3 regions of the Metabacillus elymi genome follow, and region 2 is predicted to be linked to each of the others. Evidence: riboswitches for the same ligand, from Rfam matches in the RefSeq annotation. Region 2 holds a riboswitch; each other region holds the start of a gene.
The links. A riboswitch is a leader RNA that binds a small molecule or an ion and turns the genes downstream of it on or off. The one in region 2 is predicted to bind thiamine pyrophosphate.
Positions count from the first base shown of each region.

Region 1 (5,713 bases), 1.0 Mb from region 2:
AATCGTCCGATTTCTTTTTACTTGTGGATCATTATGATAAAAATAATTGTACTCATTCTTTAATTCAGTAAGGGTCATCTTCCTCAGGACTTGTGTATTGTATACTCCAATGGCGAGTAATTTTTGAGAGTAATAATTTCTTTGTTCCTCAAGTGCATTTTGAAGCATTTTACTCATGACGCTCATCTCCATATAATAATTTTGCTACTTTTAACTTACCTTAAAATTGTTATAGGACGATTAACATAATGTTAAGATTTTCTTTAGAGTTATTAAATTTGTATAAATTTGTTTAAAGTGTAGAAATCATGTCGAGAATAGTTTCAACTTATGAAGGAGTTGAAACTATTGACTTTACGAGTAGTAGCCAAAGAGGATTACGAAAATAAAACGAAGGTTTTTTATTTAAATTCTGCGGAACCTAAGTCCCAACAGTTATACATGGCAATAATCAATGGGTCAGAAATTGTTACTTTAACAATTTACAACGTAAAATCAAACCAATTCGAAGAAGTTACTGCACTTTTCCAGCCTTCTTTTTTAAATAACCTTTCCCAGCAACTTTTAAACCAGCTTATATATTACAATCAAGCAAAAGCATTATAGTTCATTAACGCACAAACACATTTTTTCTCCTTTCTCCATCTTCCTTCTTACTAAAAACAAAACCTAAGCAAGGGATGATTACTTTTCTTTATTGAAATTTATCCCTTTATAAGTTAAATTCTCACTGTGACGAAACCTTACATGCTTTTTACACGATATATTTCTTTGTTAGATTTTCTAACAATATAAATGTCATATCTTACATCAAAGGTTATACTTGTAAAAAGAAGTATCTCTTACGAGGGGTGGAGGAATGAATCAGCAAGACCGCTCATACAAGGATAAGAAGGTAATCTCGATTGGGACAGTAAGTGAATTAACCGGATTAACCTTAAGACAAATTCGATATTACGAAGAAAGAAAATTAATTGCTCCATATCGGAATGATAGAGGCACAAGAAAATATTCATTCAATGATATTGAGACATTAATGGACATTGCAGATAAACGAGAGGACGGTGTTCAAACAACTGAGATATTAAAAGAAATGAGATTAAAAGAAAAACAACGTGAAAGTGAAGCTGAAGTTAAGAAAAAAATGCTTCAAGGTCAGTTAAATGCACAATTTAGATATGGTCGTGGTAGAAATTAAGCTCAATACGCACTGCAGCATCCCAAATATTTTGCTGCAGTGTTGACTTCTATCTCTTATTTTTCACTCCCTATTAATCTTCTATAAAGACAACCCTCTTTAATCTTATTTGTAGTACTAATTAACCTGGGAAAGTCACCTCAATATTTTTAATAGGCTCTTTTCTAAAAGATTGTTGTTTTTGAACAAAACTGATTAGGTTGATTGGTGCGGAAGGTGCGAGACTCCTGTGGGAGTAGCGGGACAGATGAGACCCCGCAGGCGCTTCGCGCTGAGGAGGCTCATCGCCCGCCCCACGGAAAGCGAGCATCCTGGAGCGCCAATCAACCAACCCAATACTATTTTAAAAAGCAACAAAGTTTGCGAAAACAACCTTTTAAAGAGAACACTCCCCTTCTATATTTTTTCATGTTCGGAAATCCTATTAACACTAAATATAAACGAATCTTTTACCACTATTCCAATTTATAGTATTTCTTTATTGATTTTTAAAAAAATCAGAAAAAATACACCCAAACACTTTACAATAGGATAAAATATCCGATAATAGAATTACTAGGACTTTTCCACCTAGTAAAGCTAAGTGCGAGGTGGTCATTATGATTTCGATTGATTCTGTAATCGAAGAATACCGAAAAAAAATGTTAATTACCGCAAAAGAAAATGGGATAGACTCGCATCTAACATTAATTGCAAGCCAAAACCTAGACCAACTATTAAATATAAAAATGAATAAAAAATCAGTAAAGCTTACAAAAAAAAGATTAAATAATTTTTTATTACATCAATAAGTAACTTATTGATGTATTTTTTTGTAAAATCAAATTAATAACACCACATTTATAAGGATGTGAACTAGTATGACATCACAAATTATTTGGCTAAGCAAAGGAACACCAAAAACTTTATCACATAAAGGCATCGAATTCCGTTCTGGAATTTCTAAAGATCCGGTTGAAAGTTTAGAGGTAACTTTTGAACGTATTACCGGTGATGATGTTGAAAACCATGAATTTCATGGTGGATCTGAAAGAGTCATATGTGTATATCCATATGAACACTACGCATTTTGGGAAAAAACATATGGTACAACATTACCAAAAGCAGCTTTTGGTGAAAATCTGACTTTAACAAATATGCAGGAAACCGAAGTTTGTATTGGTGATATTTTTCAGATTGGAGATGCTGTTTTACAGATCTCACAAGGTAGATTTCCATGCTCAACGATTAATAAACATACAAACATCAATACATTGTTAAATAAGATAGTTGAAAAAGGCTACACCGGATATTTCTTTCGTGTATTAAAAGAAGGAATCATAACATCTCATTCGGATATCAAAATTCTTGAAAAACATACTAAACAGATCTCCATTGCAACCATTCACAATACATATTTTCATAATAAAAAAGATCTTTCGCAAATCGAATACATACTTTCACTTGATGAACTATCTTCTGAATGGAAAAATCGGATGATAAAGCTTTATGATCAATTGAAAGCTTAATAAAGCGCAAGTCCCTTGATCAGCCTCGGGCCAATAAGACGCAATGAATAGAAGACGTTCTTTGACTTCAATTCATTTGTGGCTTATACCCAATAGGGTCTAGTCGCTAGAGCCAGACACCAAAACTAAGTACAAAATTTTATACTTTTCTTAGCTGGAATTAATTAAAAAGCTTCCTTCTTCATTTAGAAGAGTCTACTAGTCTAATAGGATCAATATCATCCTTTTTCAAAATATTACGTTGACTAGTCACTTATTTATGATATAGTTAAAAATGATTTTAATAGTATTACCATTTTCTACTAGGGGAGTCCATTAGCCTGGACTGAGAGAGGAACGCGATTGAAGTTCTTTGACCCTTCGAACCTGATCTGGATGATACCAGCGTAGGGAAGTAGTAAGAGTTGATAAGGGGCTACTAGCGTATCTTTCCCCTTACAATTATTACTTACACCGATCGGGTTCTGAATTTCAGAACCCGTTTTTTATTTGCCTTCTGCTGTTTCTGAAAGAATTCATGTTCATTCACTTTTAAGGAGGAGAATCATGAAAATTAATATCAAACAGCCATTTCCAGGAAGTAAAAAGGTTTTTGTACAAGGAAGTACACCAGACATTCAAGTACCAGTAAGAGAAATTTTTCAAGGAACAACACAAAATACATATGGTGAAGAAGCTAATCCACCTGTTCAAGTGTATGATACGAGTGGTCCTTATACAGATGCAACTGCTGAAATCGATATTCGAAAAGGTTTGCCACGGATTAAAGAGAAATGGATTCTGGATCGTAATGATGTTGAACGATATGAGGGACGCATGGTAACGCCTCAAGATAATGGCTATAAAACAGCTAGTAAGCAATCAAATTTAGAACTATTTCCATCACATAACATAATGCCGTTAGTAGCAAAAAAAGGAAAAAGCGTCACACAGCTACACTATGCTCGCAAAGGCATTATCACTCCTGAAATGGAGTTCATTGCAATAAGAGAGCAAATGGAACCTGAATTTGTTCGCCAAGAAGTAGCTGAAGGACGTGCAATTATTCCTTCTAATATCAATCATCCAGAAAGTGAGCCGATGATTATTGGCAAGAATTTTCACGTGAAGATCAACGCAAATATTGGAAATTCTGCTGTTTCTTCATCTATTGAAGAAGAAGTGGAAAAAATGACGTGGGCAACACGTTGGGGTGCTGATAATATTATGGACCTATCGACTGGTAAAGATATTCATACAACTAGAGAGTGGATTATCCGTAACTCCCCTGTTCCAGTGGGGACTGTCCCTATTTACCAAGCATTAGAGAAAGTAAACGGTATAGCTGAAGATTTAACGTGGGAAGTATATCGAGACACGCTCATTGAACAGGCTGAACAAGGTGTTGATTATTTTACAATTCATGCTGGTGTCCTCCTTAGATACATTCCCTTAACAGCAAAACGTACAACTGGAATTGTTTCAAGAGGTGGCTCTATTTTGGCCCAATGGTGTTTAGCCCATCACCAAGAAAATTTCCTATATACTCATTTTCATGAGATTTGCGAAATTTTAACAAAGTATGATATTTCAGTTTCACTTGGTGACGGCTTAAGACCTGGTTCAATTGCAGATGCAAACGATGAGGCACAATTTGCTGAGCTCGAAACATTAGGTGAATTAACTGAGATTGCATGGAAGTATGATGTCCAAGTTATGATTGAAGGACCTGGACACGTCCCAATGCATTTAATTAAAGAAAACGTAGAAAAACAGCAGGAAATCTGTAAAGAGGCTCCGTTTTATACATTAGGGCCATTAACAACTGATATTGCCCCAGGATATGACCATATTACATCAGCCATCGGTGCAGCGATGATCGGCTGGTTTGGAACAGCGATGCTTTGCTATGTAACTCCAAAAGAACATCTTGGCTTACCAAACAAAGAAGATGTTCGCGAAGGGGTCATCGCTTATAAAATTGCTGCACATGCTGCAGACTTGGCCAAAGGGCATCCTGGTGCACAAAATCGTGATGACGCCCTGTCAAAAGCACGCTTTGAATTCAGATGGCATGACCAATTTAATCTTTCATTAGATCCTGAAAGAGCACTGGAATATCATGATGAAACATTACCGGCTGAAGGAGCTAAAACAGCCCACTTCTGTTCAATGTGTGGACCTAAGTTCTGTTCAATGAGAATCTCACAAGATATTAGACAAATGGCAAATGGAGGCAAACTATCCGAACAAGAAATTCTCACTAAAGGAATGGATGAAAAATCCAAGGAATTTATCGAGGGTGGATCTGCTATTTATCGATAATCCAGAAATCTGAAAAGAGGGCTTACTACTGCCCTCTTTTCTAATAAATTTTCAAGCACATTTCTCTATCAATTACCACTGTAAAATTTCTGTGACCTGAGGCAAATAATATAGAAAATCATCTAACCTAATGAGGTTAAAAATAAGGATCTTCTCCGACAATATCCAGTGTTTTCCCTTTAAACCAATGATCGTGCTTAGGCCGATTCGGATCACCATATTTTACTCCGCCGAATTTTACCTCAAGTGGTTCATCGTAATTATAGTACGTTCTCATTTCAAATTCATGATAATGACTACCATCTGCTAAAGGGATCGCAGGACCTGTTTTCCCATAAAAACGATGATAATGCTTGTTTTCAAAGGAGGTAACCCCACGATACATATGAATATGTCGATCAAAGCTATTACCATTTACTGATCTTGTATAGCCTTCAATTGTATGATAATGGGCTTTGGTATCAGTTGTTTTTGCAAAAAAGCGATGGGCATGGTGAGGCTTTTTTGCGCCAATTATAAAACTCATAAACATCCCCCAAATAACCTTTTAAATCTTTTTATGTGAGATGAAAGTAATTGGAAAGTTGTCTTACATCCCTATCTTTCATGTCAATGACATAAGTATCTATGTCAAATACAATATAACTCTATTTTTCATCAAACTATTCTAACACTTTTCCTTATGTCTCAAAATAAAACCAAA
Region 1 is NZ_CP055263.1:3,892,266-3,897,978, reverse strand. Features, by position in the region: gene fbpA (Fur-regulated basic protein FbpA) at 1-177, opposite strand, end outside; gene HUW50_RS17905 (hypothetical protein) at 349-606, shown strand; gene HUW50_RS17900 (MerR family transcriptional regulator) at 860-1,198, shown strand; gene HUW50_RS17895 (aspartyl-phosphate phosphatase Spo0E family protein) at 1,798-1,989, shown strand; gene HUW50_RS17890 (MOSC domain-containing protein) at 2,059-2,706, shown strand; TPP riboswitch at 3,001-3,116, shown strand; gene thiC (phosphomethylpyrimidine synthase ThiC) at 3,253-5,010, shown strand; gene HUW50_RS17880 (YmaF family protein) at 5,147-5,536, opposite strand.
Region 1: it holds a riboswitch for thiamine pyrophosphate, as region 2 does, so the genes downstream of both, thiC (phosphomethylpyrimidine synthase ThiC) here and tenI (thiazole tautomerase TenI) in region 2, are expected to answer to the same signal.

Region 2 (5,713 bases):
TTGCCGATTTAGTAACGATGGTTTTACTCGCTGTCTTTGCGTCAGTTTATGGTGGAGGAGACAGTAACACGTGGTTATTGTTAATTCTGTTTGGAGCGGGTGTTTTACTATATTTCTTAGGGAAATCCTTCAAGAATCGTTCATTTATTGAAACGATGTCAAAAGGAACAATTCAAATTGGCACGAGAGCTGTATTCACACTTATTATTGTGTTAGTAGCTATCTCTGAAACAATTGGTGCTGAAAATATCCTAGGAGCTTTCTTAGCCGGTGTATTAGTTTCACTTTTATCACCTAATAAGGAAATGGTTCAAAAGCTTGATTCCTTTGGTTATGGATTTTTAATTCCAATATTTTTTGTAATGGTTGGAGTAGACTTAGACATCTGGGCATTATTTAAGGATCCGAAGATCTTTTTATTAATTCCTTTACTTATTATTGCCCTGCTAATTTCGAAGATTGTTCCAGTGCTTTACTTAAAACGTTGGTATGATATGAAAACAACTCTTGCATCAGGTTTTCTATTAACCTCAACACTTTCATTAGTGATCGCTGCAGCAACAATTGGGGAAAGGATGGAGATTATTACTTCTGAGATGTCAGGTGCTCTCATATTAGTTGCCGTTATCACGAGTATAGTCACACCGATATTCTTTAAAAAGCTCTTTCCAGTGCACAAAAATGAAAATCCAAAAATTAAAGTTGCTTTTATCGGTGCGAATCAAATGTCATTACCTGTAACAAGAGAGCTAAACCCAGATTTATATGAAACAACGATTTATCATATTCAGCAAGATAAACTTGATAAACAAATTTCTGAATCATTATTTGAAATAAAAGAATTAAAAGATTTTCAGGTTGAGACGTTAAAGGAACAAAATGCGTTTGAGGTTGATCTGATAGTCGTTGCAACAGGTGATGAAGAAAGAAATGCTGAAATCGCTATGTTTGCAAAAGATGAACAAGTGAATCGTATCATTGCCAGTGTGGCTTCACCTGAATTAGATGGAAAAATGAAGGAACATGGTATTGATGTTTTCTCTACATTTCTATCTACAAAAACAATGTTACGAGCGCTTATTGAAGCACCAAGTGTAATGCGGATTATTACAAACCAAGAAACAATGCTTTATCAAATAAACTTAAACAATGCAAAATATGATAATATCTTGTTACGTAACTTCCCGTTCACAGGAGATATCATTTTCGTTCGAATCTTTAGAGGAAAGGATTCGATTGTTCCTCACGGGGATACTGATTTAAAGCTTGGTGATCGTCTAATTGTTACAGGCTCAAGAGAGTATGTGAAGGAATTAAAACGAGAGCTTGAGCTTATCTGATTTTCAAATGTATTATCTGAATGTTTAAGAAGTTTTCCTTGAAAGTTAAAAAACATTTGGTATGATAGATGTAAGTCAATAATAAGACCGCTAGGGGATCCCCAATAAAGGGGCTGAGATGAAAGTGTTTCTTTTTAAACCCTTATAACCTGATCTGGTTTGTACCAGCGTAGGGAAGTGGATTACGGCATAAAACAACTATGTATGTAAACCACTTTCTTACCCGGAAAGTGGTTTTTTTATATTTTAAGGAATTGCATAAGAAAATGAATTAAGGTGAAAAAGTTGGAGATTCATGTCATATCTGACGGGAAACAGACAGTTTGTGAATTAACAAAACGAATAGTAATGATTCACGATGAAGTAGATTATATCCATATACGTGAAAAAACGAAATCAGTATCGGAAATACTGGAGATTGTCTCGATCTTACTAAATAACGGAGTACCAAAGAGTAAGCTAGTTATTAATGATCGACTTGATGTAGCACTTTTGCACGAAATTCCTAATGTTCACTTACCAGGACATAGCTTTCCTATCGAAAAGGTAAGACGAATGAACCCTGATTTAAGGATCGGTCGATCTGTGCATTCTCTGCAAGAAGCAATTGAATGTGAAAAAGCAGGTGCGGATTATCTATTATTTGGGCATGTTTTTCCAACAAATTCAAAACCAAACCTAGCTCCTCGAGGGGTACAACAAGTAGCTGGAATATGTCAAAGTGTAAGAATTCCTGTTATTGCAATCGGTGGAATTATTCCTAATAACATACCAAAGCTATCAGGGATGAATTTAAGTGGCATAGCGGTTATGTCCTATGTAATAGCAAGTGACAATCCAAAGAATGCATTACAAGAATTAAGATTGAGTTTAGTAGAGGTGAGAAACCGTGAAAACACAGTTTGAGGTAGGAATCATTGGTGGTGGTATCATTGGTCAATCGATCGCCTATCAATTAGCAAAAGAAGGCGTATCTGTCCTTATTTTAGAAAGTAATAAGATAGGGAATGGTGCGACAAGTGCTGCAGCTGGTATGCTTGGTGCAAATTCTGAGTTAGAAAATAATGATGCATTTTTTCAATTTGCTAAAGAGAGTCAACAACACTACCATGTATTACGTGATGAACTTTCACAAATATCACAGATTAATATTCAGTTTGTAGATAAAGGGATGTATAAGCTAGCGATGACAGATGCTGAGGCTTCTGCTTTAAAAGATGTTGTGAAGTATCATGAATCAGTGGAATGGCACTCAAAAGAGGTAGTACTAGAGAGTGAACCAACTCTATCAGCAACAATTAAAGGTGCACTTTACATACCAGAGGACGGGCATGTGTCACCATACCATGTTTGTGCAGCATTTTCCAAGTCTGCTAGATTACTAGGAGCAACGATTTTAGAGAATACACCAGTACATGAAATAAAGAAAACAGTAACGAATGAGTACACTCTATCTACTCCGGTAACTGATTTTGTATGTAAAAACATTGTCATCGCAAATGGAGTTTGGAGTGGACATTTCTTTAAGAAATTAGGTTTAGATGCTGGAATAAATCCTGTAAAAGGGGAATGTCTGTCTATTAAAAGCAATGATATAGGCTTGGAAAAAACAATTTTTTATGATCATTGCTATATTGTACCAAAAGGTGATGGGAGATTTGTCATTGGTGCGACGATGGTTGAGGATGATTGGAGTACAGTGCCAACAATTGGTGGAATCCAATCTCTCATAGAAAAAGTAACACCGATTATACCTAGCATTTCTTCAGCACAACTTATTGATACATGGGCAGGCTTAAGGCCACAACCAATTGATGGAAAACCTTACATTGGTCAACATCCTGAAGGTGAAAATATTTATTTTGCAACTGGCCATTATCGAAATGGTATCCTATTAGCACCGAAAACAGGGTTGATGATTAGAGATCTTATTTTAAATAGGAAACAAAATGAAGACTATGTGAAGGCATTTTCAGTTAATAGACTTCAAGTGCAAACAATGAGGTGAAAAAGATGAGCATTAAATTGAATGGTGAAATCGTAGAATTAAGTGGTGACATTCAGACGATTCAACAGCTATTAGCTTTTTATAAGCTAGAGGATCGACTTGTCATTGTCGAGCATAATCGAGAAATTATTTTAAAAGACCAATATGAATCAACTGATATACAGAACGGTGATGAAGTTGAACTTGTTCATTTTGTAGGAGGAGGATGATAACATGTTAAAAATTGCTGATAAAACATTCCAATCAAGATTATTATTAGGTACAGGTAAATATCCATCATTTGAGGTTCAAAAGGAAGCTGTAGCACAATCTGAGTCTGAAATCTTAACCTTTGCTGTTCGTCGAATGAATATTTTTGAAGAATCACAACCAAACTTTTTAGAACAGCTTGATGTTTCAAAGTATACTTTACTACCTAATACTGCTGGGGCTAAAACAGCTGAAGAAGCAGTAAGAATTGCTAGACTTGCAAAAGCATCAGGCTTATGTGACATGATAAAAGTAGAGGTAATTGGCTGCTGGCGTTCATTACTTCCTGATCCAGTAGAAACATTAAAAGCAAGTGAAATGTTATTAGATGAAGGGTTTATCGTATTACCTTACACATCAGATGATGTTGTGTTGGCAAGAAAATTAGAGGAATTAGGTGTACACGCGATTATGCCTGGTGCTTCACCAATTGGATCTGGTCAAGGAATACTCAATCCGTTGAATCTTCAATTTATTATTGAACAATCAAAGGTCCCTGTTATCGTGGATGCTGGTATTGGTTCACCTTCTGATGCATCATTAGCTATGGAGCTTGGTGCAGATGGAGTTTTATTAAATACAGCTGTTTCTGCTGCACAGGACCCAATAAAAATGGCGGTTGCGATGAAGCTTGCAATTGAAGCCGGCAGACTTGGCTTTGAAGCTGGTAGAATTCCTAAAAAGGAGTATGCAACAGCTAGTAGTCCAACAGAAGGAATGATGACAACTTAATGGAACGCTACTCAAGACAACAATTATTTGCTCCAATTGGAGAAAGTGGTCAAGAAAAGATCAAGAATAAGCATGTGCTAATTGTTGGTGCAGGTGCGCTAGGCACGGCTAATGCTGAGATGATTGCACGAGCTGGGATCGGAAAATTAACGATTATTGACCGTGATTATGTGGAGTGGAGCAATTTACAAAGACAACAGCTATACGTTGAAAAAGATGCAAGCAATCGTATTCCGAAGGCGATTGCTACTAAAAACCATCTACATGAAATCAATTCAGAGGTTGAAGTTCAAGCATTTGTTGAAGATGTAACCTCCGCTAACATTGAAGGGTGGTTGGATGAAGTCGATGTCATCGTTGATTCAACTGATAATTTCGAAACAAGGCTATTGATCAATGATGTTTCATTAAAACATGACATCCCGTGGATTTACGGTGGATGTGTTGGGAGCTATGGTCTATCCTTTACCGTGATCCCGAAGAAAACACCGTGTCTTCATTGTTTATTAAAGCATATCCCATTTGATGGGATGACTTGTGATACTGTTGGTGTCATCTCACCTATTGTTAGCATGGTTACGTCACATCAAACTGCAGAGGTGTTAAAGCTACTTGTCGGAGATGAAGAAAATCTTCGCAGTAAGCTAGTATCATTTGACCTTTGGAAAAATCAATATTCTTCGATTAATATGGATCGTTTAAAAAATGATGCATGTCCTACTTGTGGGACAAATCCAGTATACCCATATTTAACAGCTGAGAAAGAAACGAAAGCTGCGGTTTTATGTGGAAGAGATACTGTTCAGATTAGGCCAACAAATGGAAAGCAGATCTCATTTGAGAATATTTCTGAACGTATTAAACCAATAGCAGATGCATTTTTAGAAAATCCATTTTTAATGTCGTTTACATTTGGAGAGCATCGAGTTGTCCTTTTTAAGGATGGACGCGCACTTATCCATGGGACAAAGGATATTGCCGAGGCCAAAACGATCTATCATCGCTACATCGGTTAAGTTGCAAGGAGGAAATTAAGATGACTGTATCTCGTGCATTGACAATTGCAGGCTCTGATTCTGGTGGAGGAGCAGGGATTCAAGCTGATTTAAAAACATTTCAAGAGCTAGGTGTTTTTGGAATGACTGCTATTACTGCTGTTACTGCTCAAAATACACTAGGTGTTCAAGGTGTATACCCGCTGACTTTAGAGGCATTAAAAACGCAAATTGATTCGGTGGCAGAGGACTTATCACCACATGCTATAAAAACAGGAATGCTTTTTAACGCTGACATGATTCGTCTAGTATCACAGCAAATCGTTCATTACGGCTGGGAAAATATAATTGTCGATCCAGTAATGGTAGCAAAAGGTGGACAATCGCTT
Region 2 is NZ_CP055263.1:2,878,979-2,884,691, forward strand. Features, by position in the region: gene HUW50_RS13725 (monovalent cation:proton antiporter family protein) at 1-1,340, shown strand, start outside; TPP riboswitch at 1,423-1,533, shown strand; gene tenI (thiazole tautomerase TenI) at 1,626-2,246, shown strand; gene thiO (glycine oxidase ThiO) at 2,230-3,348, shown strand; gene thiS (sulfur carrier protein ThiS) at 3,354-3,557, shown strand; gene HUW50_RS13745 (thiazole synthase) at 3,562-4,329, shown strand; gene HUW50_RS13750 (thiazole biosynthesis adenylyltransferase ThiF) at 4,329-5,345, shown strand; gene thiD (bifunctional hydroxymethylpyrimidine kinase/phosphomethylpyrimidine kinase) at 5,366-5,713, shown strand, end outside.

Region 3 (5,713 bases), 980 kb from region 2:
CATCTAACAGTAAGACTTGAGAACCAGTTAAAATAGTACGTAAAAACGAAACTCTTTGCCTCATCCCTCCTGATAAATCACTCGGGTAACAGTCTTCAATACCCTTTAAGCCAAATGCCTCAAGTAATTCAAGAACCTGCTGATGTGCTTCACGCTTTTTAATTCCTTTTATTTCTAATGGAAGGGCAGCGTTTTCGATAATTGTCCGCCAAGGTAAAAGCAAATCTTGCTGTGGCATGTAGCCAACCTGCCCAAGACGATTAGTAGCCAATTGACCCCTTAGAAAAATCTCACCCTCTGTGGGTTGTTCTAACCCTGTGACTAACTTAAATAATGTACTTTTCCCAGAACCGCTTGGTCCAATTATACTCACGAACTCACCTTTGCTAATATGTATATCAAAGTCTTGGAGGATCGGGGTATTTCCTTCTTCATAGTGAAAGCTAACATTTTGAAACGTTAAGGCTGACTTATTCATCTGTCGGCCACATCGCTTCTTGGTAGGCCATATCCCAAAACATATATTCAAAACGAGTTGTATTAAGAAAAATGTCCTCCAGTTTCTCAAGCTCTGATTCTGGCTTTCCTTCAGCTAATTGATCAATTAAGTCAATACACCATGTAGCAAGCTGACCAAACTCATCTGAAGCATACATACTTATCCACTCACCATAAAACTCATTGTCACTTGCACCTTTTCGTTGATTTAACTCTTTACCAATCTCCCAATAACTCCACATGCATGGAAGTAGTGCGGAAACAAGCTCAGCAAGTGTTCCATTTTGACTAACATGGAGCATGTAATGTGTATAAGCCAATGTTGTTGGTGACGGTTTTGCTATTTCAAGCTCTTCAACAGAAATATCGAATCGTTTTGCATATTGACGATGAAGTTCCATTTCTTCATTCAGTGTAGAATGAAGTAATGCAGCAAATTTCCCCATTGTTTCAAGGTCTGTTGCCTTCACTGCGCCTAATGCAAAAACCTTTGCATATTCAATTAAATATATATAATCCTGAATCATGTAAAAGCGAAACTTTTCCTTTTCTAATGTTCCATCCCCCATTTGAAGGACAAATGGATGGGTATGATTCCGATTCCATATCGGTAGAACCTTTGCATAAAGTCTTTGACTGAACTTCATTAAATTACCTCCTATTAGATAAGCCTAAAACACCTTGATTTTGCCTAGGGTAGTCGTACATGGATAGAAGATACTTTTACACTTTTGGTAGTGTCACTTCATGCCCCTATTTTCAAGTGCGTTTCGTATGGCACCATTCATATATAAACGTTAAAATAACTTTCGTATATTCGATAAGCTGTTCAATTGAAACCTGCTCATTTACCGAATGTGCATTTTGTAAGTTTCCTGGTCCATAAATTGCTGTTGGAATTCCAGCAGCACCAAGCCAACCACCATCTGTTACTGTTGGAGAAACATCAACAACTGCCTTACTATTTATAATTCCTTGGTGAGCAGACGCTAGTTGTTTCACACCAGGGTGGGTAGGATCAACCTCTAATGAAGGGAAGATTTCACCACGATCAACGATCATTGACTTCCCACCCCATACAAATGTCGGCGGATTTTCCCGAAGCCATGGATCAGCTTTAGCTACATGAAGTAGATGCTCCTCAATTTCCTTTATGATTTGTTCATGAGATTCATTTGGATAATAATGTACAGTAATCCAAAGTCGACATTCATCTGCAATAAATGCAGCATGTCTACCACCTTCGATAACTGCCGGATTAATTGTATTTGTTCCCGGAATAAATCCTGGATAGCCTTTCATCACTGCCCAATGGCGTTCTAACTCCTGCAGTCCATGGATTATTTTCATCATCTTTTCTATAGCACTTGAGCCAAATAGCTTTCCACCAGCATGAAGCATTTGTCTTCTTGTTGCATCATGGAAGGTTTGTGAACTCTTAACCGTAATCCAGCCAGTAATCACACCACCTTGGCCTTGTATATGTAAATCACTTGTATCCACGACAACAGCGAAATCTGCCGTATACCCTCTCTTACAGCATTCAAGTGTTCCTGCTTCACCAACCTCTTCACCAATAACAGACTGAAAAGTTAAGCTACCTGGCAGATCAATTCCTGCTTCATGTAAAAGCTTAATAGCAAACAGAGCACCAGCTAAACCACCCTTCATATCTGATGCACCACGACCGATGATTGCGCCGTCTTTTACAATAGGAATAAACGGATTAGCTTCCCACTTCTCATCCTCATTAACCTCTGCAACATCAATATGTCCGTTAATGATCAAGCTATTAAAATTATCAGCTTGCTTACCTTCTAGAAAACCTACAACATTCGGATCATTTGGGTAAACATCCCACATATCGATGGAGAAGCCATTTTCTCTTAAAAAGTTAGCAACAAACTGCTGTGCTTCCATTGTGTTTCTTGCAGGGGGTGCAGGTGTTTTATATTCAATCAGCCTTTTAAGTAATTCAATAAGTTCATCTTTTTTTACATCAATTTGCTCTACAAGCAGATCAATTTCCTTTGTCATGTTATGCCTCCTTTTTAAGTAGTGCAAAATCAGGCATATTGCCTAATCATGTAGGTGAAACCATAATTTGAACATAAAAAAACCACTTCTCTTGGTAAGAAGTGGTTTGAATGAACAATATATGTACAAACGCTTGTAAAAAATAACTCTTTCATTTTCGCGCTTATTTTCAAACACCTCTTCCCTACGCTAGTATTATCTAGATCAGGTAATAAGGGTCAAGACATTGGTCTCTCTCAGCTTCATAAAGCCCCCCTAGTGGTGAATCTATTAAATTATCAAATAACGATTAGATTGATTACATTATTTTTAACACAATATGTTATATTTAGCAACAGAATTCATTTATCTGCTTGATTTTCATACATAACATGACCTTAAATCAATACTATGAAGCACTTACATTGTCAGCAAGCTGTTTTCTAGTATGAACTTGTCGATCTTCAATCTTCTTAAATAAAAAACCAAAAATAGAAGCTAAAATTTGTTGAAACAACATTCCAACTATAACAGGAACCGCAACTGCAGGTGGAAAATATTGAACTGCGATAACAGCACCGGCGCTAATATTGCGCATTCCACCAGTAAAGATCAATGCTACTTTCGTTTCTCGATCTCTGTTTAACCAATTCCCCACTAACCAAGCTAGAAGATACCCTATAAAAGCGAGAATAAAAACAGTTATCGCAATAACAACTAACTTACTTGTAATCACTTTTAAATAAGGGGCAACAACTGCACCATTAATCATGACTACAGAAGCTAGCCCTAATTTAGAAAACGGTGCTAATGTTTTGCCGACATTTACGCTTTTCCCTTTTGATAATTGGTTTATGAACATACCTATTATGGAAGGAAGAACCACCATATATATCAACCCGTTCATGATTGAAAAAGTATCGATCTCTACCTTCTGCCCAACAAGAAATGAAAGTGTATGTGGCACTAGGAATGGGGAAAGTATTGTATCAAATAAGATAATTGATAAGGCTAAGGCAATGTTCCCCTTATATATTGTGACCCAAATAAAACTAGTAATCCCAGTTGGAATTACAGAAGCTAACACCAATCCAGTAACAGTAAAGTGATCATTTGCAAAGAGAAAATGCCCTGCAAACCAAGCGATCACTGGCATCACGATGTGCAATAGTAATAGAATAATGAGTAATGGAAGTGGACTTTTAATGACTCCTTTTAGTGAAGCAAAATTAGAATTGAGACTTCCTGAAAACGTAATGAATGCAAAAATCCAGGGAATTAAAAATGAGAAAATTAGTAAATGATCGGCAAATAAAACACCGAGAATAACACTCACTGGCGTAATGAATGGCATAGACCTTTCAAGCTGCCGATTTACGGTTTGAAGCATGATGCATTCTCCTATTCTAATGATGAAACCTATGTATATGCAATTGTAACAAATTTTAGAAGGAACAAGTGATTAATTGTATTGAAAGATGCACATTCTTTAAAACTAATGAAAACTACAGGTAGACTTTCGTGATCCTCCATTAAGATACTTTGCTCCTATTCCTCTTCTATGGATCAGAAAAGTTGATACTAAATTTTCCATTTTTTTGAGGCTATTTTATTACAAAAAATACACAAAATAGATGTATCTACAAAATATTGGAGTTGACATCTAGCTGTGAAATATACTTTATTAACTTTCATTTTATACTTGCTACCTTTTTCACTTGATCATCAACATACATATGCATCAACAGTCGAATATCCTCCATCTCCAATAAGCTTTCAAATTGACATGCAAAATTGGGATTCTATAGACGAGTCACTTCCTAGAAAATCGACATTTACTGTGATCGATGTGGAAAGCGGTATGAGCTTTGATGTTCAAAGAAGAGCAGGAAGTGGTCATGCTGATGTTCAGCCTTTAACTAAAAAAGACACAAAGATAATGAAGGCTATTTATAATGGAACATGGAGTTGGCACCGTAGAGCCGTTTTAATTTTAGCACATGACAGCAGCTTAATTCCTGCTTCTATGCATGGAATGCCACATGGTGCAGGTGCTCTTCAGAACGGATTTCCTGGTCATTTTTGCATTCATTTTGCAGGAAGCACGACACATCGAACAGGTAAATCAGACATATCACATCATGTTATGATTCTAAAAGCTGCAGGAAGAATTGATGAATATATGAACAATCTTCCATCATCCCAACTGCTCAATGTTTTTCTAGTTACAATTAAAAATGGTGATCAAGGCTTAGCTGAAAAAATTTCTATAAGTAAACACAGGAATATAAAAAGGGAGCTAAATAAAATAGAGAAAATTGAAGCCATGCAATGGTCCATACTCCAAACAAAGGAAACAGATTCATCCTCATCATTAGTAAAAGAAATCCCTGTTGAGGTTAAATTGTTTATTAAGGATAGAGGACCTGTTAAAACCAACCTTACCTTTACGTTGGTGAGAGCATCTCCAATTTCCCCTTGGAAAGTAAATATTGATCCTTTCTTATCATCCGTTAAGTAAATTAAAATAGAGACTATCAAAGGTGGAGTTATCGATGAAAATAATGTTAATGTTACTTTTTCTAGCCATATATCCGAGCAATCAAACTGATGACATATCATTAACTTTTCAAGGTGAAAAAGTGAACGTCATAAATCGCTCAGAATATGCTCTACCTCCCTTTGATAAATCAATGATTAATCAGAAGAAATATAACCAGCTTATTGAATCACTTGAAACAGAAATTTATAAAGAACCCATTAATGCATCTTTTGACAAAAACGGATCCTTAATTAGTGAACAAATGGGACATGCGCTTAACCGAGAAAAATTTAGAGAAGTGTTTTATACAAAGTTTTATAAAAATGGTGCTACTTCAATGGAAATTCCAATCAAAACCCTTTATCCAAAGGTTGATAGTGAGTTGCTAGCAAGCATTAGTACGAAACGAATAAGCCTATATATTACCTATTTTAATAGTAGAAATAAAGAACGCACACATAATATTTTTTTAGCATCAGAAGCAATAAATAACTTTGTTGTTTTTCCAGGAGAAACATTTTCATTCAATAATGTTGTCGGTAAACGAACCATTGAGAAAGGATATTTATCTGCACCGATTATTGTAAAGGGCGAACTAGCTGAAGGAGTCGGAGGAGGTATTTGCCAAGTTTCCTCCACCCTTTTTAATGCAGTAGA
Region 3 is NZ_CP055263.1:3,856,860-3,862,572, reverse strand. Features, by position in the region: gene HUW50_RS17715 (ABC transporter ATP-binding protein) at 1-478, opposite strand, end outside; gene tenA (thiaminase II) at 471-1,145, opposite strand; gene HUW50_RS17705 (acetylornithine deacetylase) at 1,258-2,535, opposite strand; TPP riboswitch at 2,700-2,802, opposite strand; gene HUW50_RS17700 (bile acid:sodium symporter family protein) at 2,924-3,904, opposite strand; gene HUW50_RS17695 (hypothetical protein) at 4,184-5,035, shown strand; gene HUW50_RS17690 (VanW family protein) at 5,070-5,713, shown strand, end outside.
Region 3: it holds a riboswitch for thiamine pyrophosphate, as region 2 does, so the genes downstream of both, HUW50_RS17705 (acetylornithine deacetylase) here and tenI (thiazole tautomerase TenI) in region 2, are expected to answer to the same signal.